2 regions of the Solibacillus silvestris genome follow, and region 2 is predicted to be linked to the other one. Evidence: riboswitches for the same ligand, from Rfam matches in the RefSeq annotation. Region 2 holds a riboswitch; the other holds the start of a gene.
What was found. A riboswitch is a leader RNA that binds a small molecule or an ion and turns the genes downstream of it on or off. The one in region 2 is predicted to bind thiamine pyrophosphate.
Positions count from the first base shown of each region.

Region 1: it holds a riboswitch for thiamine pyrophosphate, as region 2 does, so the genes downstream of both, tenA (thiaminase II) here and tenA (thiaminase II) in region 2, are expected to answer to the same signal.

Region 1 is NZ_JBQCJW010000054.1:262-9,209, forward strand. It holds gene ACTHOQ_RS18185 (ATP-binding cassette domain-containing protein) at 1-244, opposite strand, end outside; gene tenA (thiaminase II) at 269-955, opposite strand; TPP riboswitch at 1,053-1,140, opposite strand; TPP riboswitch at 1,295-1,383, opposite strand; gene rsmI (16S rRNA (cytidine(1402)-2'-O)-methyltransferase) at 1,492-2,367, opposite strand; gene ACTHOQ_RS18200 (GIY-YIG nuclease family protein) at 2,348-2,626, opposite strand; gene ACTHOQ_RS18205 (tRNA1(Val) (adenine(37)-N6)-methyltransferase) at 2,610-3,359, opposite strand; gene yabA (DNA replication initiation control protein YabA) at 3,449-3,808, opposite strand; gene ACTHOQ_RS18215 (PSP1 domain-containing protein) at 3,833-4,648, opposite strand; gene holB (DNA polymerase III subunit delta') at 4,641-5,645, opposite strand; gene ACTHOQ_RS18225 (YaaR family protein) at 5,764-6,204, opposite strand; gene darA (cyclic di-AMP receptor DarA) at 6,344-6,673, opposite strand; gene tmk (dTMP kinase) at 6,890-7,519, opposite strand; gene ACTHOQ_RS18240 (aminotransferase class I/II-fold pyridoxal phosphate-dependent enzyme) at 7,539-8,948, opposite strand, start outside.
Region 2 is NZ_JBQCJW010000003.1:158,490-180,497, forward strand. It holds gene ACTHOQ_RS03135 (bifunctional 2',3'-cyclic-nucleotide 2'-phosphodiesterase/3'-nucleotidase) at 1,110-3,470, opposite strand; gene thiE (thiamine phosphate synthase) at 3,655-4,272, opposite strand; gene thiD (bifunctional hydroxymethylpyrimidine kinase/phosphomethylpyrimidine kinase) at 4,256-5,068, opposite strand; gene thiM (hydroxyethylthiazole kinase) at 5,065-5,808, opposite strand; gene tenA (thiaminase II) at 5,789-6,478, opposite strand; TPP riboswitch at 6,553-6,651, opposite strand; TPP riboswitch at 6,720-6,817, opposite strand; gene ACTHOQ_RS03160 (glycoside hydrolase family 18 protein) at 7,155-8,444, opposite strand; gene ACTHOQ_RS03165 (cell wall hydrolase) at 8,579-9,019, shown strand; gene ACTHOQ_RS03170 (hypothetical protein) at 9,157-9,360, opposite strand; gene ACTHOQ_RS03175 (YfhD family protein) at 9,496-9,648, shown strand; gene ACTHOQ_RS03180 (YpzG family protein) at 9,722-9,874, opposite strand; gene ACTHOQ_RS03185 (hypothetical protein) at 10,068-10,352, shown strand; gene ACTHOQ_RS03190 (M14 family metallopeptidase) at 10,416-11,606, opposite strand; gene ACTHOQ_RS03195 (YkvI family membrane protein) at 11,871-12,929, opposite strand; gene ACTHOQ_RS03200 (SIMPL domain-containing protein) at 13,119-13,775, opposite strand; gene ACTHOQ_RS03205 (hypothetical protein) at 13,968-14,594, shown strand; gene ACTHOQ_RS03210 (helix-turn-helix domain-containing protein) at 14,938-15,723, opposite strand; gene ACTHOQ_RS03215 (hypothetical protein) at 16,095-16,316, opposite strand; gene ACTHOQ_RS03220 (aldehyde dehydrogenase family protein) at 16,274-17,725, opposite strand; gene ACTHOQ_RS03225 (hypothetical protein) at 18,088-18,246, opposite strand; gene ACTHOQ_RS03230 (aldo/keto reductase) at 18,248-18,418, opposite strand; gene ACTHOQ_RS03235 (nucleoside-diphosphate sugar epimerase) at 18,695-19,195, shown strand; partial or broken gene ACTHOQ_RS03240 (IS4 family transposase) at 19,366-19,522, shown strand; gene ACTHOQ_RS03245 (zinc-ribbon domain-containing protein) at 19,791-21,338, opposite strand; tRNA gene ACTHOQ_RS03250 (tRNA-Arg) at 21,453-21,526, opposite strand; gene ACTHOQ_RS03255 (YfcE family phosphodiesterase) at 21,704-22,008, opposite strand, start outside.

The DNA of each region.
Region 1 (8,948 bases), on a different contig from region 2:
GCAAATCTTTTTGTGGCATAAAGCCCACATCACCTGGGGCTGCTAGACGATTATGAATCACAATACGCCCTTCATTTGGCGTGAGTAGCCCGGTTATCAATTTAAAAATCGTGCTTTTTCCTGTACCACTTCTGCCGATGATTGATACGAATTCCCCCTGTTTAATTTCCATATTTAATTTAGAGATTACAGGTGAGGCATGTTCCTCAATAACATAGGTCACATTTTGTAAGCTAACTACCATTTCTTTATCACCTTCTCAAACAAACTAAATCGGCCAATCCTGTATGTGATAGTTCATATCCCAGAATAAATACTCGTACTTTGACGTAATTTGGAAATGCTTTTCTAATTGGACTAGCTCTCGTTCTGGTTTTCCCTCTGCTAATTCGTTCATCACGTCAATCAACCATTTTGCACCGTTGCCGAATTCCTCTGAATCGTATGTTTCTATCCACTTGGCATAAGGATTATTCGATAAATCGTGTCCATACTGCGCCCTTAGCAGCTTGCCAATCTCCCAATAATCCCATGCACAAGGTAAGAGGCAGGCTACTACATCCGCTAAGCTACCACTTTGCGCAGCATTTAACATATAATTCGTATACGCTAAATTTGCAGGGGTTGGTTTTGTTTCCTCCAATTCTTCTGACGTAATTCCAAATTCAGCTGCAAATTGGCGATGTAGCTTCATTTCAAAATGAAGCGTGTCGTTTAGTATCGCAGCAAATTTCCCCATCATATCGAGATTTGTAGATTTGACAGATGCAATGGCAAATAGCTTCGCGTAATCAATTAAATACACATAATCTTGCTTCATGTATTGGATAAACTTTTCCTTATCCAATGTCCCTTTACCAAGTTCCTGTACAAATGGGTGGCTATGATTTGCCTCCCAAATAGGTTGTACATTTCTAAAAAGTCGGTCTGTAAATTTTTCTGTTTTCACTTTCATTTCTAGTTCCTCCTTTTTTATAACAAGCACTTTCCTGAAAAATAAAAAAACCACTTCCTTAAATAGGAAATGGTTTCGTTGCATAAGTTGTATACACATACAATCGAAACTACTTCCCTACGCTAGTCCTAACTAGATCCGGTTCAAAGGGTTCTTCTCAGCCAATGGCGCCCCTAGAGTTTAATTACATATTTAATTTTTCTTATTTGAAAACACAATTCATGGAAAATGATGTTTTTCTCTTATGGTAATTACAGTGAACTGATTATACCTTTCTTGTCCATAAAAATTAAAACCCCACTCTTTTTAGAGAGCGGGGGAATGTACACGTATCTATCCTATCAACATGCCTCACTTCCCTACGCTAGTCCTAACTAGATCCGGTTCAAAGGGTTCTTCTCAGCCAATGGGCGCCCCTAGTGCTATTATTTATATTATTTATATTATTTACATCATAACATGTATTATAGTTTGCGCAAGTGATTCTGAGTAAATCATACATTTTTATCCAACCTTTTTCCATCACTCGCCTTTTCTTAAGGCCCTCGGTGGTACTCATTGTACACATCTCTTTTCGAAAGACCGCGCAATTTAGCGACTTCCTTGATTGCTTCCTTTGAATTAGTATTCATTTCTTCCATTGTATAATCCACATGCTGCTGTAATGTCATCGAGGACCAGTCAAAAGCTTCTTCTTCTACATCACCTAACTGATTACCTTCAAGTATAATACAAAATTCGCCACGGATTTCATTTTCAGCTGTCCAGTTGATTGCCTTTTCTACTGTTCCGCGTAAAAATTCTTCAAATTTTTTTGTTAATTCCCGTGCTAATGTAATTTTACGATCACCTAATACAAGCTGTAGATCTTTTAATGTGTCCTTAAGACGGTGTGGTGCCTCGTAAAATACAAGCGTTTCCTCGCGCTTCGCCAATTTTCCAAGCTGCTCACGGCGTTCCTTTTTATTTCGCTTTAAAAAACCAAAGAAATAAAATGGCTGTGGGTTTAAGCCAGAAGCAATCAGAGCGGTTAATGCTGCATTGGCTCCCGGAACCGGCACAACCGCAAAATCTTCTGCAATTGCTTTTACGACAATATCCGCGCCCGGATCCGAAATACATGGCAAACCTGCATCACTTACTAAGGCAATCGATTTCCCCTCCCGTAAATAGCCAAGCAACTTCTCCCCGCCAACTTCAATATTATGTTCATGATAACTGATTAGCGGTGTTTGTATATCGAAATAATTGCACAGCTTTTTCGTATTGCGCGTATCTTCCGCAGCAATAATATCCACTTCTTTTAAAATACGCAGTGCACGCAGTGTCATATCTTCTAAATTGCCAATCGGTGTAGCTACTAAGTACAGGCAGCTTCCTTGCTCATGCTGGCTACTTTTCTGTGATTTCATATGCAGCACTCCTTATATACTCAATTTTTTTTGTGCGATTCAATTGTTTAAATGCATATTCCGCGGACATCGCCTGTTGCTTTGTTTCAAAAGTTTCAAAGTAAATGCATTTTACGGGACCTCTTGCTCTTGTATACTTTGCGCCTTTTCCTGCATTATGTGTCGCAATGCGCTTTTCCAAATTATTCGTATAGCCTGCATAAAACGTTGCATCACTGCATTCCAGCACATAAAAGTAATGTTTAGTTTCCTTCTCCATATAAAAGTGCCCTCACTTCTGGCGTATATTCATTGTTATCCTCATATACGTACAATGGAGGCAATATTTTCAAATCCGGCTTGCCATCTTTAATCGCCTCAATCAACAGCGTATTTGCTTCTTTTCCCCGTTTCGGATACACAAACTGAATGCGCTTTGGTTCCAAGCGATTCGCTCGCATTGCACTTACAATATCCAAAAGTCTTCCTGGCCGATGCACAAATGCCGTCTTTCCTCCCTGTTTTAATAAACGGCTTGCTGCTTCTATCGCCTCATCAAGTGTTAAATATAGTTCATGCCTTGCAATGGCATAATGTTCACTCGTATTTTTTTCACTTAATTCATGCGCTAAAAAGTAAGGAGGATTGCATGTAACCACATCGTATTTTTCGATACCTAATGTTTTAGGTGCATCTTTGACATCACCAAGCTGCATGTCAATTTGTTGCGATAAATTATTGTACACAATACTGCGTGTTGCCATGTCATGCAGTCTCGGCTGTATTTCCACACCTGTAATCTTTGCGTTCGTTCGGGCACTCAAAAATAGTGGAATAACCCCATTTCCTGAACAAAGATCTACAATATGTCCTCTATTTTTCGGAATTTGCACGAAGCGCGCTAATAATACTGCATCTAGAGAAAAAGAGAAAACAGATGGGCTTTGAATAATTCGTAAATCTTCCGCAAGTAAATAATCCAGCCGCTCATCATCCTTTAACAATTGTTCCACTACGTAATCCTCCACATATTTACTATTCCAATAAACCCTCATGCTAAACAAAAGACTGATATCTACTTTTGCAGATTCAGCCTTTTCCTTTAACCATTTTGTTTATTTAAAAATGATAGACAGAACAAACAATCTTCACCTTTGCGAGAGCTGCCGAAATGCACATGGCACACATGGAAACCTTCGTTATAAAGCCTTGCCAAATTATCATAGCCTTCGCCAATATCTACAGATTCCTTTTTCAGCTCTTCCGCTTGTTTACCTGTATTAGCTTCGCTCGCTAATAATTCTTCTAAACGCGTACGTAGGTGAAGGTTTTCTGTTTGAAGCGTCTGATGCTCCTCCATCATATGTGCAACAAATTGCTTAAGTGCACTAAATTGTTGCTGCATTGATTCAAGCTGTTGTTCGAACTCCATAACAGTATCTAAAAAATTACGGTCCTTCACTCAAGCCACCCCATTAATTTCTATCTATATCAAATTTTTCTCATATTGTATGAGCTCTTCAAGCGTATATTCAACCATACGCTCTTGCTTCGTCAAATATACTTGGATAAGCCGCTCCAACACATTTAATCCGACGACTTTACCTTCTCCTTCTGGTGTCATAGATAGATCACCGATGTCCGGCATACCTTCTTTTGCAATTTCATAATCATCATTTTCATATTTCAAGCAACACATTAAACGCCCGCATAGCCCTGAAATTTTTGTCGGATTTAGCGACAAGTTTTGATCCTTCGCCATTTTAATCGACACAGGCTCAAAATCGCCCAAAAATGTCGAACAGCAAAGCATTCTACCACAAGGTCCGATTCCTCCAAGCAATTTTGCTTCATCACGAACCCCTATTTGACGAAGTTCGATACGTGTACGGAAAACGCTCGCTAAATCTTTTACTAATTCCCGGAAATCGACACGCCCTTCTGCTGTAAAATAGAAAATGATTTTATTGCGATCAAATGTATATTCTACATCGACAAGCTTCATATCCAGCGAATGCTCGATTATTTTCGTATTCGCTAATTCAAATGCGCGCTTTGACTCGATTGTGTTTTCTTCCACTTGGAAACGATCACGCTCATCGGCCGGGCGAACAACTTGCTTTAATGGTAAAACAACGTCATTTTCCCCGACTTGACGCATTGGCACAACTACTTTGCCATACTCGATACCGCGTGCAGTTTCTACGATGACATATTCTCCAACTTCCAAAATATATGCTGCTGGATCAAAATAATATATTTTACCCGCTTTTTTAAAGCGAACTCCGACTACATTATACAAATGTATACCCCTCCTGAAGATTCAGCATTAGCTGTTCCATCAATAACGTACGATTCATATTACGATTTAAATTTGTACGGGCATGCAATATAGACTGCATTTGGCGAGACAATTTTTCATATGTCAAGACGAGCGCCATCTCATTAAATCGTTGATACATATCGGGATACGTGCACGTTGCTTGTTGATTTGCTTTAATCGCTACAATATCACGATACGCAAACAATAACAAATCGAGTGCTAGCTCCATCTCTTCCTTTTCCTTAAATAATGGTAGCCATTCGTCATGAATAAATAATAATGCTTCATGAACATTTTGATGAACGATCTCTACTAATTTTAACACTGTTTTTCGTGCAAGTACAAACTGCTCATCATTTGCAAGTGCAAAAGCTGTATCTATATCATTTGTTACCATGCTAGCCGTAGCTGCCATTGAATTTGTAACACGTTGCTCTACAAGTTTTTCCAGCAATGCAGTACGCGGTGCTTTTGCAAATTTAATATGCTGGCAACGCGAACGGATCGTCGGGATAATGGACTGGATTTGCTCCGTTAATAAAATTGCTACAACTTGTCCATCTGGCTCTTCCAAAAATTTCAAGAGCATATTTGCCGATGCAGCATTTAATTTATCTGCATGATGAAGCACATAAACTTTCTTGCCTTCCTCCACGCCTGTCATCTTCATTTCAGCAACTAAATCCCGTACTTGGTCAATTTTAATAAATTGCCCATCCGGCTCCACTTGCCAAATATTCGGATGATTTCCCGATTGAACACGTCTGCAATTTCGACATGTTTCACATGGAACATTTTTTGACAAATTTCCGCAAAGGAGAAGTTTCATAAAAAAAGAGACGACATCTCGTTTGCCTGTACCTTTTTCACCTTCAAAAATATAGGCATGTGCTAAACGATTTTTTTCTACAATTGTTTGTAATTGCTTCATCACTACGGGTTGCAGTTTAGTTAGCTCGTCTATAGTACGTGTCATTTCCTTCACCTTTTTCGTTTCTTGCTTCTATTTATTTGAAGAGTCCTATGTACAATTCAAACAATCTTCTGCTTGGAAAAAGCCCGCGTCTAGTGCACAACAAAGACACGGGCTTTTTTTACATATAAAGATTTATTAAAAGGCCTTTAATTTCGCCAATTTTCGCTAATAGCTCAATAGACTCTTTTTCTTCATTTAAAATATCTTCGGCTAATTCGACAAGCCGCTCGTCAATTGTTTCGACAATTTTTAAGCGACGCCCTTCACCAAAACGATTCCATGTATGTGATTGCTTCATCTCGAGACCATAATCAACGGCTTCCTGCAAAAAACGCTTAATAAGCATTTTAAAGCGTGCCAGCTCCCGTAAATTGCGTGAACGTGCCACCCGGTCTCCAGCTGACGAAATATCACCTAATAGTCTCGTGAGTTGCTCTGATTGCATTTTCGAGCCTTGCTTTACAACCATATCCCCAAAGCGATTCCCGTTTTGATTCGCTGGACGCAGATCATTGCGATTCGCATTTAAATTCACACGGAGATCTTGATTAATTTTCATTTACCATTCGCCTCCAAAAAGTCAATTATGCCTCGGCATAATCGCATCCGAATTCGGTTTTTTGCCCGCATCGAAAATACATGCCCGAATCCGTAATATCCGCCAGAGGTTTTAACTTCTTTCAATCTGTTGAAAGAAATTAAAAATGATGGAATTGTTCGATTGGTAAAACAAATACAATTGCTCCTCCAACTTCAACTTCCACAGGGTACGGGATATAGGAATCTGCGTTACCTCCCATTGGCGATACAGGAGCAACCATTTGCTCACGTGATCGACAGTTTTCACGAATAATGTCCAATAACTTTGGGATCAGAGAATCATCCGTGCCTATTAAAAATGTCGTGTTTCCAGATCGTAAAAATCCACCCGTACTCGCTAATTTCGTCGCACGATAGTTGTTTTTTGTTAATGCATTTGATAATCGGTTGCTATCTTGATCTTGCACTACTGCTACTACTAACTTCATCCGTACTCACCCCTCCATTGAATTGGTGCCTCTATTATATCATAAATTCAATTACGCCTCAGCGTAATTACATCCAGATTTTTTTTGAGTTAGGCATATATGCCGTGAATCAGTCAGCTGTTATCGCAGTACACGAACAGTTTTAAGCTGACTTCCCCCTGCCCATTTCCCTTTGAAAATCTGTGATATGTGCCAAAGGCTTATCTTCATTTACTTTTACCCTATTATTGGATTTAAAATCCCCCATACATCCTCGATGACTTGCTCTAAAGGCTGATCGGCATTGATTACTTTAAAACGTTCAGGATAACGTCTCATCGCCTCTTCGTATCCTTCATAAACTTTTTGATGGAACGCCAAACCCTCAACATCTAATCGATTCATTTCATCACTCCGAGTCGCATGAATACGGGCCAGCCCTTTTTCAGGGGTAATATTAAAGAAAATCGTCACATCGGGAAGACGCTTGCCTATAGCAAATTCATTAATGGCTAATACATCATCTACTCCAATTTCCCGTGCATAGCCCTGGTATGCTAATGACGAATCAATGAATCGATCACATAATACATGCCTGCCTTCTTCAAGCGCAGGCAGTACTTTTTCATAAAAATGCTGGGCACGTGCCGCTGCATACAATAATGCTTCTGTACGTTCATGCATCTCCGTATGGACTGGATCCAAAATAACCGCACGGATTTTCTCGGCTATTTCAATTCCTCCCGGCTCACGTGTCAGCAAGGCATCAATATGCCCTTCTTTCAGCCGTTCGCCGATTGCTTTTAACACACTCGTTTTTCCGGCCCCTTCCCCGCCTTCAAACGTAATAAAAAAATTCCTTTGCATTTTTATATTCTCCCTGCATCTATTTTATGACTTGTATTAATTTTTCCTGTAAACGGTGCTCCCCTTGAAACATTGCCCCAATCGCAAGCAATTCCTCCAATTGACTAAGTTTTGCTACTGTGATTTTCTCGCCCAGTACAAGTAATGGAATGCCTGGTGGATAGGGAATAATAGTAGAAGCAGCAATTCGTCCGATCGCTCGCATATATGGTAACCATTCTTTTTCCGCCAGCTCTATTTCGCCAAAGCTATATTCCGGTTTTGTAATGGCCGTCATTTCAAAATTCCTATCTTCATTCATTTCTGCATTGCCTGGCATATCTTTTAAGAGAATGAGTGCTTCTTTCATTCGAATGCGCAAGTCTGCAAATGAATAATTATCTCCGTGCTTTAATAGCGGCAATATAATAAGCACTTGATTAGCATCGGCTAATTCCACGTAAACATGCATTTTCTCCAATGCTTCTTTTAATTGGAAGCCTGTATAGCCAGGTGCCCGTATTAATAGTTTTAATGTATCATTAACTTCTACAATTTGTAATTCCGTTGATGCAGTTACCGATTCGATAAATTGCTGACGTTTTTCCATTAAATACGCATAATCCATTTCCGTGTAATTCGCAACATAACTTCTCGCATCATCAAGGGATGCCAATAATAAATATGACGGACTACTCGATTGTAGCATACGTAAATAATGGTTTACCCTTTGCTCGCTTACTAATGTTGATTTAATATGTAAAAAAGAAGCCATTGTCATCGCTGGCAATGTTTTATGCGCAGACTGTACAACAATGTCCGCACCTAAATCCAGTGCCGATGCAGGTAACTTCTCCGTCACTGTTAAATGGGCGCCATGTGCTTCATCGACAAGTACCGGAATATTGTACTTATGGCATATTTCAATTTGCTCTGCTAAGTCATTGACTGTCACCCCGTAATACGTCGGATACGTAAAAATAGCAGCTTTAGCATTTGGATAGCTCGTTACCGCCTGTTTTAATACCGCAAGTTCAATACAGCCTGCCGTTTGACTTTCTGTATGCCATTTCGGTGCAATATAGACGGGATTGACCCCAACAAGCTCAAGTGCATGAAAAATAGACTTATGCGCATTTCGCTGCACAAGCACAGTGTCCCCTTTTTGACATGTTGCATAAATCATCGCCAAATTCCCTACCGTAGAACCATTTACTAAAAAGAAACTTCGATTTGCTCCATATGCAGCAGCGAGCAACTGCTCAGCCTGTAAAATTGCTTCCTCCGGCTGATGAAAGTCATCCAACCCTGGTAATTCTGTTACATCATATGTTAATGCCCGCTTAATTTCATTTGGCAAATTTGAAAGCAGCCCATTCTTATGTCCTGGTACATGAAGAGATTGCGGTTCATTCGCTACAAATTTTTTCAATGCCTGAACGATTGGTCG
Region 2 (22,008 bases):
CATTGAATTTATTTATTATTAAAATAGGATTTTATGAAACAGAAATTAACCAACAGTTACCATGACATCCGAAACTTTCATCTGAAAAGGTATTGACAACTATAAAAGTAAAACCCTTTTAGATGTAATACGAACCTAAGTGCGAGTTATTTTGCTTTACGAAGTTACTGCGCGATTACTATGCGCTTCCTCTTTATTATTCAATACCAAAAGAAAAGCACACACTGTTCGATTTGATCAGAAGTGCTTAGTGTGACAGTAAATATCATTGCTGCAAAATGTATTTCCCTGAATAAATGCATCACCAATCAATGTAGCAGTTTAGCAAAAATAAAAATAAGCGGATTTTTTCCGGTTATTTATGCAGTGTGGGCCGTTCACGGGAAAATAAGGGTAAATTTTCCGGTTAAGTGAAGAAAAATCCACCTTTTTTATGTTTTTTAGATTAATAGACGGAAATTCTCCGCCTATTTACGCTGTTTTTTATGTAATTTCCTGATTAAGCGGAATTTCTCCGTCTATTTATCAGTCAAGTGCAGACTCTTGTGTAAAATTCCTTTGGTACCTGCTATTCATCTACTGAGATGTCTAAGCCTAGTCGAATGCAGACGCTTCCGGAAAATTCATTTACGCAATAATTACGCTTAGTTCAGTTTTTGTACTAGTGGCGTGTGCATGGAAGAAAAAGGATGTCTCCTCTCCATTCATTTCATTTAATCCTCACTTTCATGCTTAAAACGCCCGGTCGGCTCATCCATACAAGACAGATACTCCCCGATATGCACAGGATAATCGTCAAATGCGTTCTTTTAATCCTCACTTGGCATGACATAATCCTCATTTGAAACCGGATAATCCCCATTTGCACTTTTTTACCCCCTTGTCTCTTTGCTTTGAATATTCCCCAATTTATCTAAGGATTAATATAATAGCCCTTAAATAAATACAGGCGCATCTCCTGAAGAAATGCGCCCGCTTGTTACTCTATAAGATTAAAGCTATAGTTCTGAATGAAATAAGCAGAATTCCAGTACCGTCATTAAAAGTTCAAAACTTTCAACACATTCCTGTACTTACTTACATGAAACTTCTATTAAACTTACGCTATTCTAATTCGTTTCCAATAAATACTTTCCAAAGCCATCTGTGCCATCGCCAACATATTGAATAGCGCTACTCGCGTCCAGTACATCGACCGCTTTTTTCGATGATTCAAAAACAACCTTCACATTGCCTGGAATCGGCGCAAATTTCCAGTTGCCGTCTGCAGTTGGATCAATCGTCTTTTCCGCTAAAATATAGTCGATAATCGCTTGACGGTTTTCATCCGGGTAAATTTCGATCGCTGTCGCATTGCGCACACCCGGGAATGTTCCATTTGCGCGATAGTTATTCGTTGCTACAATGAATTCCTGAGCCAAATCGATTGGCTTGCCATCATATTGAAGATTCACAATCCGTGATGCCTTTTCATTTACCAAATTTCCGCTTGCATCGTATTTAGCCGGCTCCGTAACATCGATTTCATACGTAACACCATCGATTACATCATAGTTGTAAGAGCGGTAGTCGGAATCGATCAGCTGCTGTTCCTCGGTTTTTGTGATGTCAATTTGGTGGAATTGACCTGCAGACATTTCCAGCCATTCCTTCACGTCCGCACCAGTAACTTTCAGCATCGCCAGCGTATTGTCGTATAAATAAAGATCCGCGACGTTTTTAATCGCCAGTTCGCCTTTTTGTATAAATGTATAGTACTCGGGATCGCTTCTTGTACCAGCTTTAAATGGTGCACCTGCTGATAGGACCGGTAAGTTTTCATACGGAGTCCCTTTTATTTTTTCCTTCACATAAATCGTTTGGGCATTTGTCACGATTTGAATCGATGGATCGTCCTGCACTTGCGAGAAATAGCTATGGATCGTAGCTTTCGTTGTTCCTACCGATTGACGCACATATTCAATCGTTCCATCATGCGCTTCTTTCACACTATCGATAACAGCCTTGCTCACATTATCATCATCTTTTGCAATCTCGCGCACAGCCCCGCTTCCCGCTGTAACATCCCATGCATCATCTTTTTTCTCAAGCTCTAAATCAATGACACCAAGATGGCTGCCGAATTTGCCTGCCATGACAATCGGTACACCGTTCATCGTCCCTTTTTCGATATCGACACTCGTTAATGACCCGTCGACTTTTCCAGGGAAGACATCATGGGCATGACCAGTAATAACCGCATCGACATCGGCAATTTCCGTTATTAAATACGATACATCTTCTTCGCCGACTTCATGTGTCGCATCGCCCATGCCCGAATGTGAAAGCACAACAACAACATCCGCCCCTGCTGCCTTCATTTTCGGAACGACTTCTTTAACAGCTTCCACAGAATCATCTACGGTAACCTTTCCTTCCAAATTCGCTTTGTCCCACTTTAAAATTTGCGGTGGCACAATACCCGTTACGCCAATATTTATCGTCGCTTTACCGCCTTTTGAGTCAACAACCTCTTTTTCGACCATGATATATGGCTCGTACATAAGTTGTTTTGTCGCTGCATTGCGCACATTCGCGTTTACGAATGGGAAGGGCGCATCATCTGTCACTTCATCCAGAAATTCCAATCCGTAGTTGAATTCATGATTGCCGAATGTCGCAGCATCATAATCGAGCGCAATCATCGCTGCAATGGAAGGATGAACTTCCCCATCTCTCAATTTTTTGACGGATTGAATATAGGAGCCTAACGGTGTTCCTTGGATTGCATCACCATTATCAAACAGTACAGTATTCGGATTTTCCTCACGGGCTTTTTCGATGAGCAAAGCTGTTTTCGCAAGCCCTAAACTATTTGATGGTGCGTCTTTATAATAGTCGTAGTTCACAATATTTGTATGAATATCCGTCGTCCCCAAAATACGCAATGCGACTGTTGTATTCGCTTCTACCGGGCTGTATTCTTCCAGAAAGCGCTGTAGAATATTATGCATTTGCGCTTTTGTGACAAAGCTGTTCGGCCGGATTGTGGAATCTTCATATCCTGTCAATAAGCCTAGCTGCACTGCTTTCGCCATCTCTTGACGATTTCCCGCACCGATTTTATTCGCGTCCTTAAACTGATTCAATACATTTTCCGAATATGTTTTATCGTCTTGTATTCCACGTGCTGCAATTAGAAAGGCATGTGTACGTGTCAATTTTTCATCCGGTGCAAACTGTGTCGGTGTTTTCCCCTTGATCAACTTTAATTCAACTGCTTTTTCAATATAAGGCTTTAATGAATCAGGTACATCTTGAAACTTTACGGATTGGCCGGAACCAACTGGCACGCCTAATGCATCAATGACTGCCTTAACAAATTCCCCGCGCGTCATTTCCTCAGCGCTTGCAGTTGATGCTGAGGCTGCTGTCATTCCACTAGCTAAAAGCGTTAACGTTAGAGCTGAAACCGATAGTTTTTTCCACATTCATCTCACTCCCGTATTCTGAATTTTACAACAACTTTATAATACTAAATTTTCAGAATGGTAGAAAGGAGCATTTGGATACAATATGCAATTTTTTAAAATAGAACTATGTGAAACTGTAGATTTATTTACCTATTAAAATCGGCTTTTATTGGATAAATCGGAGTAATGTGCTTTTTGGATATTATAGCATTCCTACAGTTGCCGTGACGTTTTTGCTCAAACTGATGGCAGATATGACCGCGACCCCATTTGCCCCTGCCTGGCGCACAATGCTGCTGTTCATTGGCGTAATGCCGCCGATTGCAACAATTGGGAAGTGAGGATAATGCAATCTCGCTTCTTTCAATAAAGCTACTCCTGCCGGCGGTTTGGCATCTTCTTTTGTCGTCGTTTTATAAATCGGGCCAATCCCGGCATAATCCGCCCCGTTTTCCACCGCTTGCTTTAATTGTTCCAATGTATGAACAGACACGCCAATTATTTTATTTGCGGCACGCCTGCGGAAATTTTCGATATTTAAATCATCTTGCCCAACATGAATCCCGTCAGCATTCAATTGCAGTGCAAGCTCCACATCGTCATTCACTATAAACGGAACATTATACGTTTTGCACAAACTTTGGCATTGGCGGGCAAATTGGGCATACGGCTCGCCGCGCAAAGCATTTACGCCTTTTTCCCGCAGTTGAAACATTGTAATTCCCGCCTGTAATGCTTCTTCCAAAACATGAAGCGCATTCCGTTCACAATTCATCGTCCCCATAATAAAATATTTATTTAAATCAAATGACATGCACATCACACTTTCCGCGCTGCTCATGGTAAGCAAAATGATTCGTAGGGCCAGACCCATTACCGATATTTAGCGGATGGCGGATCGCTAGCTGGACAAATCTTTTCGCTTCAATAATTGCGACTTGCATCGATTTGCCTTTCGCCATTTCCGCCGTAATAGCTGCCGAAAACGTGCAGCCTGTTCCATGTGTATGCTTCGTATCCACTCGCTCTGTTTTCATTTTAAATGGTGCTTCACCTCGGATAAACACAGTATCCACAGCTTGCTTACCAGATAGATGCCCACCTTTCATGACAACACATTGCACACCCAGATCCATTAAGTATTGGGCAGCGTGCGCGATTTCTTCATCCGTCTTGATTGTTCGTCCTGTCAGTGCCTCTGCTTCCGGGATATTCGGTGTACACACTGTCGCGATCGGGAGCAATTTTTCTTTCAGCGCAATCATCGCTTGCTCCTGCAGTAGGCTTGCACCGCCTTTTGCGATCATTACCGGGTCCACAATAAGAGGGATTTCCCCCTGCTTCAGTACAGAAACGATTCCTTCAATTATTTCGGCATTGAACAGCATGCCTGTTTTAATCGCCTGTACATTAAAATCATCAAGAATCGCTTTTAGCTGTTCTTGGACAAATTCAACAGTCGTTGGATAAATCCCGTGGACACCTTTCGTATTTTGCGCGGTTAATGCAGTGATCACCGATGTGCCAAATACACGGAGCTCTTGAAATGTTTTTAAATCTGCTTGGATGCCTGCCCCTCCACCACTATCTGAACCTGCTATCGTACATGCAATCATTGATTTCCTCCCGCTGTGCTTTCTAGTTCATTTAAGAAATTTGTATGGAATGTCCCTATACTTGCATAGGAATTTGCACTTGCCTTCTTATATTCATTGAGTAATAAGACTAAATCTTCGAACGGTTTTGCACCGCATGCCAAAACGGCTGCACAAAGGGCGCTAAGCAAACAGCCGCTCCCCGTCATCTTAGTCACCTTTACATGACCACCATCCACATATTCAAGCCTTTTCCCGTCTGTTATTACATCTTGCTTTCCGGTAACAACAACGATGCACTGATATTTATTTGCCAGCTGCATGGCCGTTTCTGCAACATCTATTTCCCCTTCGCCGCTATCAACACCTTTCGATTCCCAATCTGCACCTGCGATTGCAGCCATTTCGCCCACATTGCATCTGATTATGCTAATCGTTAAAAGTTCGAGCAGCTGTTTTGCCGTTTCATAGCGAAATACAGTAGCCCCTGCCCCGACCGGATCGAGCACAACGGGGATTTGATGCGCATTTGCGCTTTGTCCTGCCAGTTTCATTGATTGAATTGCCCGGTCATTTAATGTACCCATATTAAGGAGCAGCGCATTTGCTTTTGAAGCCATTTCCGCCGCTTCCTCTATTGCATCAGCCATTACCGGGGAAGCCCCGACTGCAAGCAAGCCATTTGCCGTAAAGTTCGCCACGACATAGTTTGTTATGCAATGCACTAATGGCTGCTTTTTATTAATTTTTTGCAGGCTCATTTATATACACCCCTTGTACCCAGCCTTGCTTCGTCCACGGCATTTCCCAAAACATCCATTCGTAATAGCAGCTCTTCTTAAAATGCTCTTCCAATAGCTTTTGCTTTCTTGGCTGTTCCTTTGCATAGCGATTCAGCATGGATTTTTGTGCTTCGATATTTTGGCGCATCTCGGCGGAGGCATATAGTTCGATCCATTGTTCATAAAGCTGTACATTAGGACGTGCGTTTTTTAATCTTTGCCCGATTTCCTGATATAGCCATGGGCAAGGCAATATTGCCGCAAATGCTTCTGCTACATCCCCATTATGAACGGCATTATACATATGGCTCACATAGTTATAAGCTGCCGGCGCTGCTTCAAATTGTTCTATTTCTTCAGCTGTCACCCCTAGTTCTTTAAACGTAGTGCGATGCAATTCCAGCTCGGCTTCATGTATAAACTTCGCTGTCTGCAGGAAATAGCGGACATCCTCATCATTCGTAGCTTTTGCAGCCGCGAGCGCAAGCACTTTCGTGTAATGCTTTAAATAATACGCATCTTGCAGCATATAAAATTTGAATTTCTCCAGCGGCAAGCTTCCATCCGCAATGCCTCGCACAAAAGGATGATAAAAGCTAGCCTCCCAATAGTAATCCGTTTCTTTTCTTACTTTTTCGCAAAACTCCATTATTACTCCTCCTCTTTTTAGTGAGCGGAAGCACGAAAAGACGCCTCTAATAGTAGAGACGCCAAAAAGTGTAAATGCCACTTCTCATTGCTCCCTACGCCCGTATTAACGGTCAGGTTCCAAGGGTCAGGTTTTAACCTTCTCAACACGAATGTGTCCCCCCGCAAATCAAATGCTTAAGTATTTGCAAAAGAAAGGCTCCACGTAAAAAAATACGCGGAGCCCTAGTAAGTACATATGTATAATCTTGTACTTTGCTCCCTACGTCCGTGTTAACGGTCAGGTTCTAAGGGTCAGGTTTTAACCTTCTCAACACAGTGTGTCCCCCTGCAAATGCATTTAATTAAATCGAGTGTATCAAATTAAATTTTGCATAGCAAGCGAATGTTAGGAGAATGATGCACCGCTATTTCTTTTTCCCTGCCTCCGCAAAACTTACGCAACTTTGGCCCCGTAACGCTTTATGTTAAAATTCCCGGATAAACAAACTTCAACACAGCAATCGGTTAATCCTGTTTTTATTTCCAATTGAGGAAAAAGTGAAATCAATGAGTCGATTTCACTTTTTTATTTTCGCCACTGATTTTTCCATCGAATACTATCGGTTTTATACTTGGCACTTAGTTGGAACGAGACTTCCAAATCAGGGAACAGTTCGGATATATTACTAAAACCACTACTTCTTCACAACATGAAAATTCGCCCCGATGAGCAGCCAATTTTGCGGGAATGGCAGACCGAGCTTCCAATAGCCGACACCTCGCAAATTCAATCGTTTAACTAAATTGAATTTCGCCTGGATTGAGCGGGCGTCCTCAAACCACACGATATGCAAGCGCCCTTGCTCATCATAATAATTGAAGAATGGTGCTTGTGCGACATAGTCATATTCGATAGCCGCATTGTAGCGTTTAGCCAATTCAATCGCGCGCTGCGGGCTTAATGCCTCCGCATATTCCCCTCCTTGTACGAAAGGCAGTGTCCAATCATAGCCGTATAAGTTTTGCCCGAGCAATATTTTGCTTGCCGGAATTTCGGTTAATGCGTATTGTACCACCTGTTCGACTTGCGGCAGCGGGGAAACGGCCATTGGTGGTCCTGCAGAATATCCCCATTCGTACGTCATCAGCAATACAAAATCAACTATTTCACCATGTGCCCTGTAGTCATGTCCCGCAACCCATTCGCCCGGCTGATCGGCTCTCGTTTTTGGCGCCAGTGCAGTGGACACTGTATATCCTTCCGCATGCATCCTTTCTACCGCTCTTCGCAAAAAGTTATTATACGCTTCCCGTTGATCGCCGGATATTCGTTCAAAATCAAAATGAATATCAGATATATTGCCGACACGCTTCGCTTCCTCAATAATATTGTCAAAAAGTAAGTTTTGTACCGCTTCGCTTTGAAAAATATCACGCGCCAGCTCACTGCTGAATTGAAAATCTTCAAGATTCGTAATGACCATTGCAAGACTCGTATTATTTTGTGCCGCAATGGCTGGCAATGGAGCAACTGCCGGCATCTTCAACGTGCCATCACGCCTTGCCTCATAACTGAACAATGCTAAATAAGTTAAATATGGGTTCGCTTCACGCACTTGATTTAACAGTGCTTCACTTACTTCATCGCCTCTTGGCTCCACATACGCCAAAATTTCCGCCGATGTTTTTGATGGCGGCGGAAAAACAAGCACCGTCCCGATCATCAGCATTGAATTTGGATGAATATTATTTATTTGTGCGAGCGTTAAATAATTTATACCAAATCGCATACCAATTGACCATAAGCTATCCCCTGGCTGAACGATATAAAATTGCTGCCATACCGGGATGACCAATGCTTGCCCTACGACTAACCGGTTTGGCTCCGGGATTTGATTGGCATCCACTAAAGTTTGCACCGTTGTTCCATATGCCTGCGCAATTGTCCATAAAGATTCCCCCGACTGCACAACATGAATTTGAATTGTCCGTCCTCCTCTCTCCTATTTAATAATTTATGAGGAATGTAAAAGATACATGTATTTATTGAATAATAAATAATATGATTAACGAGAGCATCATTTTTGATTTTTTCATACAATAGATTTGAGGTGAAAAAATGCCAAGAGTAAAATACCGCGATGCCGATATCGATTTAATGGCTAGAATGATGAGGGCAGAGGCTGAAGGCGAAGGAAAGCAAGGAATGCTTTATGTTGGAAATGTTATTGTAAACCGCGTTATTGCAACTTGCCTTGACTTTAATGATGTTCGGACAATTGAGCAAGTCATTTTCCAAGTTCAAGGAAACAATTATTCTTTTGAAGCGGTTCAGAAAGGGAATATGTTTTATCAAAGAGCAAGACCTACTGAACGGAGATTGGCTAAACAGAATTTGGACTATTGGCGGGACCATCCGGCAAAATACGCGCTTTGGTATTTCAATCCAGCTGGGGAGTGCCCTCCGACATGGTATGGGCAACCATTTACCGGTCAATTTAAGCAGCATTGCTTTTACGAACCAGTAGGCGGAACATGCGATAGTGTTTATCAAGGTTAGATTTTTCAATGATCTTGCATAAAATTTAAAGAGCCTTGTTCAAATTAATGCAGCAAGGCTCGAAATATATTCTGTTGAATTTCTATAGTGCACGAATTAATCGACATGCCTTGATCCTGCAATAACTCTATGCTGAATTATTTTTTGTTTGATTGCTGATTTTTATCGTGATTCGTTTTATTGTTTTTATTTTTAAGCTTAGCATCGAACTCTTCTGCAAATTCGGCCACATTGTCTTCAGGGTTGCGATCATGGCTTGTTGTATTTTGGTGCAGTTTTTTATAGGTAGCAAAAGGATTATGTGTTCGTTCATTCATTGTCTGTTTGCTGTTTTTGCTCATATTTCATCACCTCCTACTGACTTAATGTGCTCAGGATAGGAGGTTTTATGCTTTTATCAGGCTTGTTCAATTTTTGTAATGAAAAATCGGCCAGCAGCCATATTAAGAAGGAATCATACTGAAAGGAGCATACGAATGGGCAGAGACGACAGCAAAAGTAAAGGCACGAATAAACAATCGTTACCGCAAACACCGAAAAACTTGAAAATTGCCCCAAACAAAGTAAGGGAAGAAATTGCAAGCGAGTTAACTGAGCTCCACCAGCAAGCGCAAAAAGGAAAACGGTAAATGTAGCAATATGTAAAGGGCCTTCATCACAGCATATACTGGGATGAAGGCCTGATTTACTTCAAGACAAAGGTTAGAACTGTCTCGCCTTCGCATTAATCCTCAAAATCTGGTTATGCAGAGTTACCTCTGTTTCACCTTTTATTTGAGACTTTTGATGCTTGTCGCTCGTCCAGTTATGGTGGATTTTCTTAGATTTTGGAGCTATGACACCCTTCTTATCCATTCGTTCCGCCTCCCTATGTTTAAAAGTGAATCGATACTAGTATGTCTGTTCTCGCTGCAGTTATTCCATGCAGCGATAAAAATTGATGAAATAATTAGCAAATGCAAGCATGCTGTTTCACGTATGGAATCATTGCATCCAACAATACTAAAAGTGTTAAGCAGTCATTTATGCGGGAAAGGAAGAGGAACTAATGGCGAAAAAAAGTTCAGGCACACCGAGCTGGAAACAAAATCATCCAAGCACATTATTATCCAATTCTGTTGAAAGAACAGAGCGTGCTGTTAAACAAGCAATGTCACACCCGGAGGAATTTGCGGTGGAGCATGCGTTCAATTCGATTGAACGTACCGAAAATGCGCTTTTCAATGCGGAACAGCGTCAGGAGCATTTGGATATCGTCGAGCAAAACAAAGCAAAATTATCTGAGTTAAAGCAAAACTTGAACGAAGTAGATGAAATGGTTAATGATTCGTAATAAGCAAGTTCTCCCCCGTTTAGTCCAAGCTCAAATAAACGGGGCATTTTTTTAGATCATTTATTATCTATATAGCGCAACTAAAAAAATTCCAAGCGCCTCCTCGTAAATTTCATCAAACTGACTGATTGGCAGAGGATTTGTTCCGAAGCCAAGTTCAACAGTGAAGCCTGGTCTGCGCCAATCTAGAATAAACCAGTCTTTGAAACCCGCATAGCTATCAATTGTTTGCACGGGCTCATATCCGCTGACCCGCGCAAATTCGTTTACAAGCTGTTCTGTTTCCAGCGGTTCTAGTCCTAGGAATCCCCAATATATGACTCGCCCTTGCGTATGGAATGCCAATACCCGGGCAAAATCCCTTTCCCTTGTAAGTTCAGCCATTGCAATGGATTCTGGCTCAGATAACGGGCTTTCCCCACCATAATCCTGCGGACCTGGCGTTTTCGGATTTCTTTCTCTTTCTAAATCCCATTCTGCAGGAAACTGATCATTCAAGTCGACCCCATTAATATTTGCCTTCCATCCTGAAAAATCCGTACTCCCGCCGTTCCATTCAATTACATTATTCCGGATGGTTTCATTTGCCGGTGGACCATTCAGCACTAGCTCAACCCCGTCCGGATTTACCATTGGGACAATATTTAAACTTGTCTGCATATATAATGGCAATGTAGAAAGCCCTCTTATCGGACGATTATTCGTCAGAGATAGTAAATAATCGTTTAAAAATGTCATAACAATCGGTGTTGTAATCCACTCATTCGCATGAAATGATGCATTGAAATGGACACGTTTCTGCCCCTTCCCAATCGTGAGCCCCGGAATTTCTTTGCCTAATACGGAATTTCCGACCGGCTCATCCATCAAAAAAGGATAGATGGCCAGCAATATCCGAATATCCTGAACCATCTTGCTGTATTCATAGTTTTGTTTACCATCGACCACCCTCCATGTTACACGAACAGGTAGTGTTAAGATGAGACCAACTTGCAGCACATACGGACTAAGTATCGGATTGAGCAGGAAAATCGCATCCATCGGCATATTTATCCTTTGTGCAATCGACCAGATCGTATCTCCTCGTTGAATGGTATACAGGCTTGTTACATATCCCGGGATTCTGACTTGTTCATTCGGGATAAGTACTTGTGCATTTATAGTTCGATTAGAATCAACAATCAGCTGTAAAGGAAGATTAAAAACTTTGCTGTAGTACCAAATGGAATCACCAGGTCTTACGGAAACCTCCACAAAGTTCCTCCCTTAAATAATTCATCAATAGAAAAGTATATGAAACGGATAATCTATTATTCGCATTAAAACAGTTAGTTGGCAGCACCATAGTAAATCCGCCATTCCGCTCAGAAATCCGGAAGAGAAATCACTTTTCCTAACACATGAAGCTGATCTTATTGAAAGTCTTTTTACTTTTTATACTTTTCAACACATTGAATAATGCCGACGATCAATGCGGATTGTGCGCTCATTTCATTTTTCGCTTCCTGTCACGAATGTTCAACTATGCCGCTGCCTGCCAGTTTTATATGCCGACGAAAATAAAATCATCACTATTAAGCCCATCCCTAAATAGCCCATTATTACATACAATTTGCCGATTAGCGTTGTAAAACCTATGAGGCTCACCGCAAAACCTGCCAAACAGAGCAGCATGACAACGATTTTAAATGTAAAACGGTCCGGCTTTGCAATTCGTACTGCTAATATATAAAGCGTCCCTACAGCCGTACTATAAATCATCGCAAGCAAAATAAAGGACATGATGATGCCTGCTGCCGGGTGAATTTGCTTTGCCAGTTCAAGTGTTGGCATATCGACTCCTGCAACTACATCCATTTTTGCAAAAAGCGCTATATTAATGAGCAATATTAGCAAGCCAAGAATCATGCCGCCTAACGCCCCGCCTCTTGCCGCAGCTTTTCTGTCCTTTGTCGTCCCGCCCATCACAATGAGCATAGCTGCACCCGCTGCGATGTTATATGAAACATACAATATCGCACTTGGCAGCCAATGAGAAGTTGCGGAAGGCTGATTTTTCGCTATACCATTTAACTCATTTATCGAATAATCCATTGTAAATAAAGAATAGATCAAGAGAATAAATATAATGCCCAGTAAATATGGCATTAACGCTGCCATCATTTTAATAATGCTGTCCGCATTCAACAAAAGCGTAAAAATAACGGCAAGCGCCATCAGCATGCTTCCAAATGACTGCTCGAGATTGTACATTTGGTTAAAGGTGGAGCCTGCGCCAGCCAGCATGACAATGCCAATACCGAACAACACAAAAGAAATCAATTGATCGAGCACCGGCCCCAAAAAACGTCCTCCAATATAATGGATTCCTTCTTTATGTGAAGACGTCTGCAAATCGGAGCCAATTTGGGCAAGGCTCATCCCTAAAAATGCAAAAATGATTGTTGCCGCAACACACCCGAATATGCTCAGAACACCGAAGCTTGTAAAATACTGCATAATTTCCTGCCCTGAAGCAAAGCCTGCCCCGACTACCAAACTGACAAATGCCCCCGCAATTTGAATACTCTTTTTCAATTCGCACCTTCTTTACTTCACTTTTCATCATTGTTACTTTATGTATACAAGTTGGCTAATCATGCTTTTTTAAAAAAGATCGCACCGTTTTATAATGAATTTTTGATGGTGATTTCTATTTTACAAAAAAAACCTTAACCAATAGATTTCTCGATCGGTCAAGGGATATTGCAGATGCAAAATGCTGCATTAAAATCGGAATTTAACCCGAACAGCGGCAGTCACTGTTATTATTCCTGGCTCAATCGGGGTAACAGGCTGCTCATTGCTAAGCTTAAACGCTTTGAAGGGAATCGGCGCGGCGATATTGGACTCTTCAATTATTTCTACAGGCAAACTTTGCAAGTTTACGTGCATCGTTTCTGCCAGGGACCTCGCTTTCCCAATCGCATCCATAAGAGCGTATTGAAGCGCCTGGCGGTAGTGGGCATCTGCATTCAGCGTCTTAAATTGAATAGCCGATACATGATTTGCCCCGTTTTGTATCGCTGTATCGATCACCGTACCAACTTGACGAATATCCGTTATTTCCACAGTAATCGCATTTTGCACCTCATAACCTCTTAGCACTTGTCTTCCTTCTATGAAATCATAGTTTGGAAAAATTGTGTAAGCAGCCGTTTGTATTGCCTCTTCCGGAATGTTTATTGCATTCAGCGATTCAATGACACGATTCATAATGACCGCATTTTCTTGCTGGGCCATACTGACATTTTCCCCTTGTGTCCGAACTTCTATTTGTATTTGCGCAAAATCCGGCTGGACCGCGACTTCACCATTCCCTGTTACCGTCATTTCCCGTGGCGAGGCAGCGAATGGTTGAAAAAAGGTTTGCGGATAATACAACAGCATCCACCTTTCGTTTAATTCGTTTTCACTATACTATGCGCTTTGTCCAATGGAGTTGTTCATTTTGTTTTTTTCTTTTCTCGTGCATTCATTTTTAAATATTATAATTTGCTGGATCCCTCGTTTTCTCGCAGTCTATCTTTATGCTATAGTAGAATTTGCAAATAATTTAATGTATGGGGGTTCATCATGGAGACGAAAAGAATATCGCTGCATCGTGCACTGTCTGAATTAAAAATGCTTGGTGAACGGATCCAATCCGCCACATACCTTGTAGTGCTTGCCCGCGCCAACCGCAAAAGCAACGAAAAAATCGAAGGTATGCCAATTGATGAATACAAAAAAGGAATGCAAAGTTCCTACGACAAAGTGACAAGTCTGATCCAATACCGGAATAAACTGAAAGCGCTCGTTGTCGAATCAAATGCGGAAACAATCGTTCAAATCGGCGCAACTGAAATGACGGTGGCTGAAGCGATTGAACGCAAACAATCGATTAAATATGAAAAGGATTTAGTTAACCATTTGCGCCGCCAATATTTTGCAGCGATCGACGATGTAACAACAGCGAATGAAGCACTTCCCGAGAAGCTTGAAAATTATTTGATCAATATTCTGGGCAGCAAGGAAAAACAATCGCCGGAAGAAGTAAAACTGCATACCGATACGTTTATGAAGCGCAATGAATATGAACTTATCGACCCGATGCAAGCAAAGAAAACCATCGATGAACTTGCAGCTAAAATCGAGGAATTCGAGTCGGAAGTAGATGCAGTATTATCAGAATCAAATGCCACGACATTCATTGAGATTTAACTAATTTGCATGGCTTAGCGAAAACAGTAAACGTATCGGCGCTCGTGCTTTTGACTGTGTGCGAGTTGAAACAATCAAACAGTCACTTAACCTAAATCAAAATTTTACTTTATAGCAGAAAAGTTTAAAGCATAAAGATTAAAACTGAAATTTCAAATTTCAAACCTCTTAATTTTTAAAGCTCAACATTTAAATGATAAAGCTCGTTCAAATCCTGGAGCATGGTTTAGGTATGCCGGTACATGACCTTCTGTGGTTCCACCAGGCAGCTATTGTTGTGCAAAATCAATATGCCGGATTTGCTTTTATAAGCGAATCCGGTTTTTATTTTGAGGTATCCCCATCATCGCTCCTCCAGCCAATTGTAAAACGGTACCGGGCGCTTGCTTTGCTCGGCCTCAGTCTCCTCCGCCCGCGGCAGCACTTCACGTGCAATCGCCTTATCGTAAGCCCCTTTATAAATCGCGCGCAATGTTGTGCGGATCGTCAATTTCCCGTCATGAATATGCTGGATAATCCGCCATAGCGCATCTTTCGCAATCGTAAACTCCCTTTTGCTTTGCATTGGTGTCGCTAAAACCGCTGCCTGTAATCCATCCTTCAATTCGTCTTTCAGCGGCAGGCTCATCATGAATTCATACAATGTCTTTTGCCACTCGTTCATTCGTAATAGCGTATTATTATATATTTCTGTTAAAGAGCTTGTTTTAAAAAGATTAAAAGAACTAGTTTGCTTTTCCGAAAAGTAGCCGCTTTCCGCTATTTCATCCACTTCTTTAGCTGGGACCCGACCGGACATTTCCGATGGGACATGTAAAATCTGATAGATGTTCGCCCCTTTGATTCCATTCATTTTCGTGCTTGCGACAATTCGTAAAATGCCAAGCGCAGCCGCTTTTTTCACCGTGCGATAAACCGTTTTCGTGCTGATCCCTACACTATCGGCGATCGTCTGTGCCTTTAAATGGGCCGCTCCCGGATAACGAAGCGCCGATTGTGCAATGCGTAAAATCACACTGCGTTCACTTTCCGTTAAGTCATGTGCTGCAACATGCTGTGCCACCGCTTCGTCCATTTCCGCCACTGTATTAAATGTTTCGTATGTTTTCAAATATTCGAATACCATCATATGCATCTCCCTTCAAAATACATATGTCAGTAATGCAGGTGAAAAGGGGACAGCATTTTAAAAATAATTTAAATTTATTTATTGGGGGAAAGGCGTGAGGAAATTAAGAATGCATGCCTACTAAAAACTTTCTCATTAATATTTTCTTCTCTGTGCCTATATTGGCCTGTAGGTTTAACACAATAGGCAATTGATTCAAATAAAAAATCACGTCCGGTTACCGCTTTTCAAAATTAGCACTGCTCTTTCCATAGTAAACAGATTAATTATTCCCAAATTCAAACACTCCTGCTGAACACTCCACCTTATTGCTTAACTAAATTGATTTTCATTTCTTTTATAAGTTTGACCATAGAAAAACTGCCACCTAATTATTGGATATGTCTAATAATTAGGGGGCAGTTCATATATTTTACAGTTTCTATTTTTTCTTTTTTAATCAAATAAAAAGAGAAAGGGATCAGTGCAATGATAGTACCATATTCGGCAAACGTAAAATCATAGACCACTCTACTATTCATACCAACATCATTCCATTTTATTCGATCTATTAAAACGGATACTCTCGCGGATCTGTCTGAACTGAAATCCATTTTGTCGTTGTAAATTCATGGATGGCCCATTCGCCGCCATATCGACCTAAGCCGGAAGCTTTTTCCCCGCCAAAGGCAACGATCGGTTCATCATTGACTCCTTGATCATTGACGTGAATCATTCCTGTTATAATTTGTTGCGCCACTTCAACACCATGTTCAGTTGAACCTGCATGAACAGCACCGCTCAGTCCATAGTCGCTGTCGTTTGCAACGCGAATGGCTTCTTCTTCATTATCTACAACAATTACGCCTACAGCAGGTCCAAAAATTTCTTCCTGTGCAATCGGCATATCATTCGTAACATTCGTCAAAATAGTAGGAGCCAGCACATTGCCTTTTACTTCTCCCCGCAAGGCATATTCCGCCCCCTGCTCTAGACTTTGGTCGATTAACCGTTGAATTCGTTCGATTTGTTTATTATTGATGAGAGGACCAACAACGACATCCTCATTTCTGGGATCTCCGTATTTTATGTTCGATGCCTTATCCACGAACGCTTTTATAAACGCATCGTATACCGGGCGTTCGACAACAATCCGGTTCAGTGACATGCAAATTTGTCCGCTGTTTAAAAATTTACCGAATGAGGCTGAAGCAGCTGCTCTTTGAACATCAGCATCTTTCAGCACAAGCATGACATTGTTGCCACCAAGTTCTAAAGCCACACGTTTTAAATTTCTTCCACAAAGTTCCCCAATATGGCGTCCTACCTGCGTAGATCCGGTAAAGGAAATAATTTGAGGAATCGGATGTTCAACAAATGCATCTTTAATTTCTGATGAGCTGCAAACCGTAATATTTAGTAATCCTTTAGGGATACCAGCCTCTTCAAAAATTTCACCTAGAATGAGTCCGCCTGATATCATCGTCTGCAAATCAGGTTTAAGCACGACCCCATTGCCTGTTGCCAAAGCAGGGGCAAGGGAACGCATCGTTAAATGGAACGGGAAATTGAATGGACTGATAATGCCCACTACCCCGGCAGGATTATGATATACCCGGTTCTCTTTCCCAGGAATAATGGATGGCATTATTTGTCCATGCATCCGGAGAGGAAACGTAGCCGACTCTTTCATAATTCCGATCGCGCCGGTAATTTCAATATTGGCTTTAGTATGGGAAGCCCCATTTTCCTCCACTAAAATCTGAACTATTTCTTCTCTTCGTCGCTCTACAATTTGTGCAGCTTTTTCTATGATGGCTTGTCTTTGATATGGATTAACCTTCTCCCATTCTTTTTGTGCTTCTTTGGCCGCCTGATATGCCTCGTCTATATCCTTTTCATTCGCCAGGCGGATTTCTGCAATCGTTTCCTCATTGTAAGGATTCTGATCTGCATAAACTCTTTCGCTGCTTCCTTCTCTCCACTCCCCACCAATAAATTGCCTACTCCATTTTTTCTTCATAGGTATCATCCTTTCAACATTTGTGCAGTAGATATTCCGCCAACTATGGCATGCCTCATCATTTGGATGGATGCATGTACATATATCCTTTAAATATCCTGTATTTCTATGGGGAAAACTAAAAAGACAATTGTGTTTGCATAAGTTATATGAATGGTTGGTATTCTTTAAGATACATTAAGCACTTTCTTTAGCTCTGTTAGTATAAGTGCAAATCTTCACAATATACATGAAAAATGCATGCATTTCCAGATAAGCAGTGAATTAAAAAGAAAGCAGCACAGATTATTAGCCCAGTAATAATATTAGTAATAGTAAAACCTAATGCTCCCAACAATTCCCTTGCCTTGTACCTGGCTCCACTAGCTTATTTCTTGTAAATTTACAAGTGAGCACCCCTCACCAAGTGGGGGCCGAATACTTATAGCAATGCCCAATTCTTTACCGGCCGGCAAAATTTCGAACTCTGCTTCACGTAATTCCGGTGTGCAATGGATTTGCTGTGCAATCGGCGGTATCATATTATTTTCTGCTGCCCATGTATATGTCTTCGCAAGCGCCCAGCCGTTGTAATCGGATTCCCCAATGACGAATTTTACCTTTCTTAATTAAACCATTCATCTCTTGGACAGTTTCGCTAACCGGTACTTGACCATCCCAACAGTGCACATAATATAAACCAATATAGTCAATTCAGTACCAAGTCTTTTTAATTTTGTCCTTTCATGAAATAAGGCACAATTCTATAAAATTACTCCCGATAAAAAGAGCCTTCAAAATCATTTGGGACCTATTTAGTAATCTTCGTTTTTCCGTTGTAATCCTTTGTCGTATCTGAATGAGTAAAAAATAGTTGGTTAGCACAAAAATTCGGGTAAGTAATATAGGTAAGTCGTTGCACAGGGGAGCAATGAGCGAATAGGCTTTCTTTTTGCTGCCAAATCCAATCGATGGAAGGAGTGTTTGAAATTGAGTAAAAAGAAAGAAATCAGAAAATTAAAAGACCATGCATTTGCAGACCTTTGTTTAATTGAAAAAGAATTTCAGCAAATTGTAAAAAATACTTCGAATAAATCAGGTACTTTTAAATGGGTGGAGCTATTAAGCAATTATGAATTGGAAGAATTCTATGGACGCCGCAGAGACCGAAAATATGCAACGCTCACAGTTGAATTGTATTCAATAATTGAACAACTGTTAAAAGACATCTATAAAGTTATTTTTAAAGGTAAATATAGAAATAAATCCGCTAAAAATATAATTCTTGATTTAGAGGAGAAAATGGGTGATTGCTTAACTTTTAAGAATAATACTAAATTATTGGCGAATCTCAGAAGTTGTATAGTCCATGAAGAGTTCTCTTTAAAGGCTGCAAGAAAAAAAATAAATATTAAAAAGAAAAATAGAATATTATTCAAACAATTGATGAAGGATGTTGATCTGTATATAGAAAATATAGAGCTGAAATAATGTCGGGCTTTTTAAGTTGAAGATTCTTTCGTCTCTAATGCTAATCAACTCAAACTTCACAACTAAATAATTAGGCTCTTATTTGAAATCAATTTGGTTCATCTTGATTTTAAATAAGAGCCTTCACAAATTTATATTAATACAAAAAACACCTCATTCTCTAGTATAGTGTGGTTGTCGAGAAAACACTGCCAAAAGAATTAATATCGGTATTTCGTGAATTAGAAATTCTGAAACACCTTCGAAAAGCGGGTATTACTAAGAAATTTGGCTTTACTTTTTTTTATTTGTTTCAACTTTTTTTGTTTAATCTTTCATCACAAGAGTTAGTTCACCCTTTTAAATTCAAAGAAGGGAGACCGTTATCCTACCTTCGACCAAAAACTATCCTTGAAAGAACTATACAAGGTTGCTGCAACTGTTTCTGGCAAGAAAGGCATCATGTGCTCGATTCAAACCATAATGGCAAATGGGATTCCATTTAAGATTGTGTTTTTTTAAAACCGCAATAATCAAAGTAAATAGCTTGCCTAATTATATCAAGGCTTATTTGTCGATTTCAGTCAGCGAAGTTTGAGATAATTATATAAGAATCTTAAATAAATATATATTCACTATAATCTTCAAAAATACTCCACATATTTTGAAAATTTGCGTATTTTTGAGCCCTTGGATGTAATTTTTCATTATAATTCACATGATATGTTTGTTTATATCGGGTTATATAGTAAGCTTGCTCACTTTTCAAAGTAAATTGACATTTTGCGTGATTGTATAAAAAATCACAGCCGACTGCAAAGTTCTCTGTTTTTACATAGCTTATAATATCTTGAATAGCAAATCTCATTAAATCCTCTGTCAATATATTTCTACCTGTATTAAAGTCATATTCATTTAATAGAAAAACAAGGTCCCCTGATGCACGATTAGAAGCTATTTTTCTTACATCCTTATGTTCAATGCCATGCTCACTTTTTAATAGCTTTTTATGATCATAATGCCAATAATCGCCCTGCATTTCAAAAATAATACGAAGACCACTTTTTAATGTAGCTACACAATCATTGCGATAGAGTGTGCCTGGTAAGATTACTTCATCTTCAATAGATGCTTCCGTAAATAATTTTCTTATTACCGTTTTCATTAACTCGCCTGCTTTAGAATCCTTTATCATTAGTGCACATTGAGGACAATTGCTATTTTTAATGGTCCGATTATCAATAAAAGCTTCCCATGTATGGCCCTTCTCACATTTCCACCATACCAAACGATTTGTTGCAGCAGAAAGCATTTCTGACAAGCTTCCATTTTTTGAAACATCCCATTGTAATGCAATTTCTGGAAATTTCACTTTTAGTGAGTTGCATAAACTACACTTAAACGAAGTATAAAATTCGCCGTTTCTTTTTCTTGTTGTATATTTATTTGGTGTTGTTGCTTCCACCTCACTTTGGGTATATAGGCATTGAGGACAAGTTAAAAATATTTTCTTTTTACTCCCTTTTCTCCAAGACGAAAAAGGAAGATTATTATTTTTCTCCGGGTAATAATATGAAGCTAATTCTGAACGTACTTCGTGTAAAAATAATGTTTTATGTTTCAAATTTTGCATATAAAATTTTAGAAGAGGCCAACATCCTTTACAAATAGGTATTGCTTCATCTGAAACAAAGTCTTTAAAGGTTCTCTGACATACTCCATTACAATTTTCTCTACAACACTCTGCAGTAATCCTTGTTGCTGTACCATTCAAAGTACTAATAGAGAGTATCCTAAAACCCATCAACCTCAAACATTGACTAAGAGTTTCTTCAGTATGTTTACTTTTTTTCCTAAGTTGAATTTGCTTTTTATATTTTTTGACATCTGGTATTAAAAATTTATATTCGCATTCTTTTTCAAACCAAAATATAAAACCTTCAACTGACTTTCTTTTTCCTTTTAACACTTCATTCACTTTACTCCGACTACTTTTACTAATATTTAACGCATGTGCGGCTTCTGACGGAATACGGAAAGGTCCATAGATTGAATTAACTTTCTTGTATGAAACTTTTTTTTGAAAAGTGGTAACATTATTATCAACTATTATTTTCTGAGCGTAGATCAATGGCAACGTAAATTTCATTTCCTCATAAAACATTGTCCCACCCCTTAAATAGTACATACGTTCTTTTTATTGTACTATATATTAATGGTATAAAACAAAGAAAAAACCGCCATGCTCGATAAAAATCAAGTACGGCGGCTGCATATACGTCCCCAGTAGGATTCGAACCTACGACCGCGAGCTTAGAAGGCCCGTGCTCTATCCAGCTGAGCTATGGAGACATGTTTTTCATCACCAATTGGTAATAAAGACAATTTTTATTATATGGTACATTTCTTTTAAAGTCAACTATCTATTTTCAAATAATAATTATTCAACAAAAGTAATTTTCCACATTTCTTATTGCACTATAAAAAAGTGAAGCTCCATCTCAAATCAAAGCCTCACCTTTTTCCCGACTAGCGCTCAAAAAACATTTCGTCGATCAAATTATTATTATCGTCATAGCAATGCAATGTAAAGTTTGCTGGCGTTATTGTAAGCAAGACAAAAGACTTTTCTTTTATCCGCCGCGGCTTCAGTAAGCTGCCCGGATTAATAAAAAGAATATCATCAATATATTCCGCGCCCAGTACATGTGAATGACCAAAACATACGATTTGTGCACCGACTTCCTTTGCGCGGTAAATCAGTTTCATCGGAGAGTTTTTCACATCGTATAAATGCCCGTGTGTCACATACACACGATTTCCATTTACCTGAA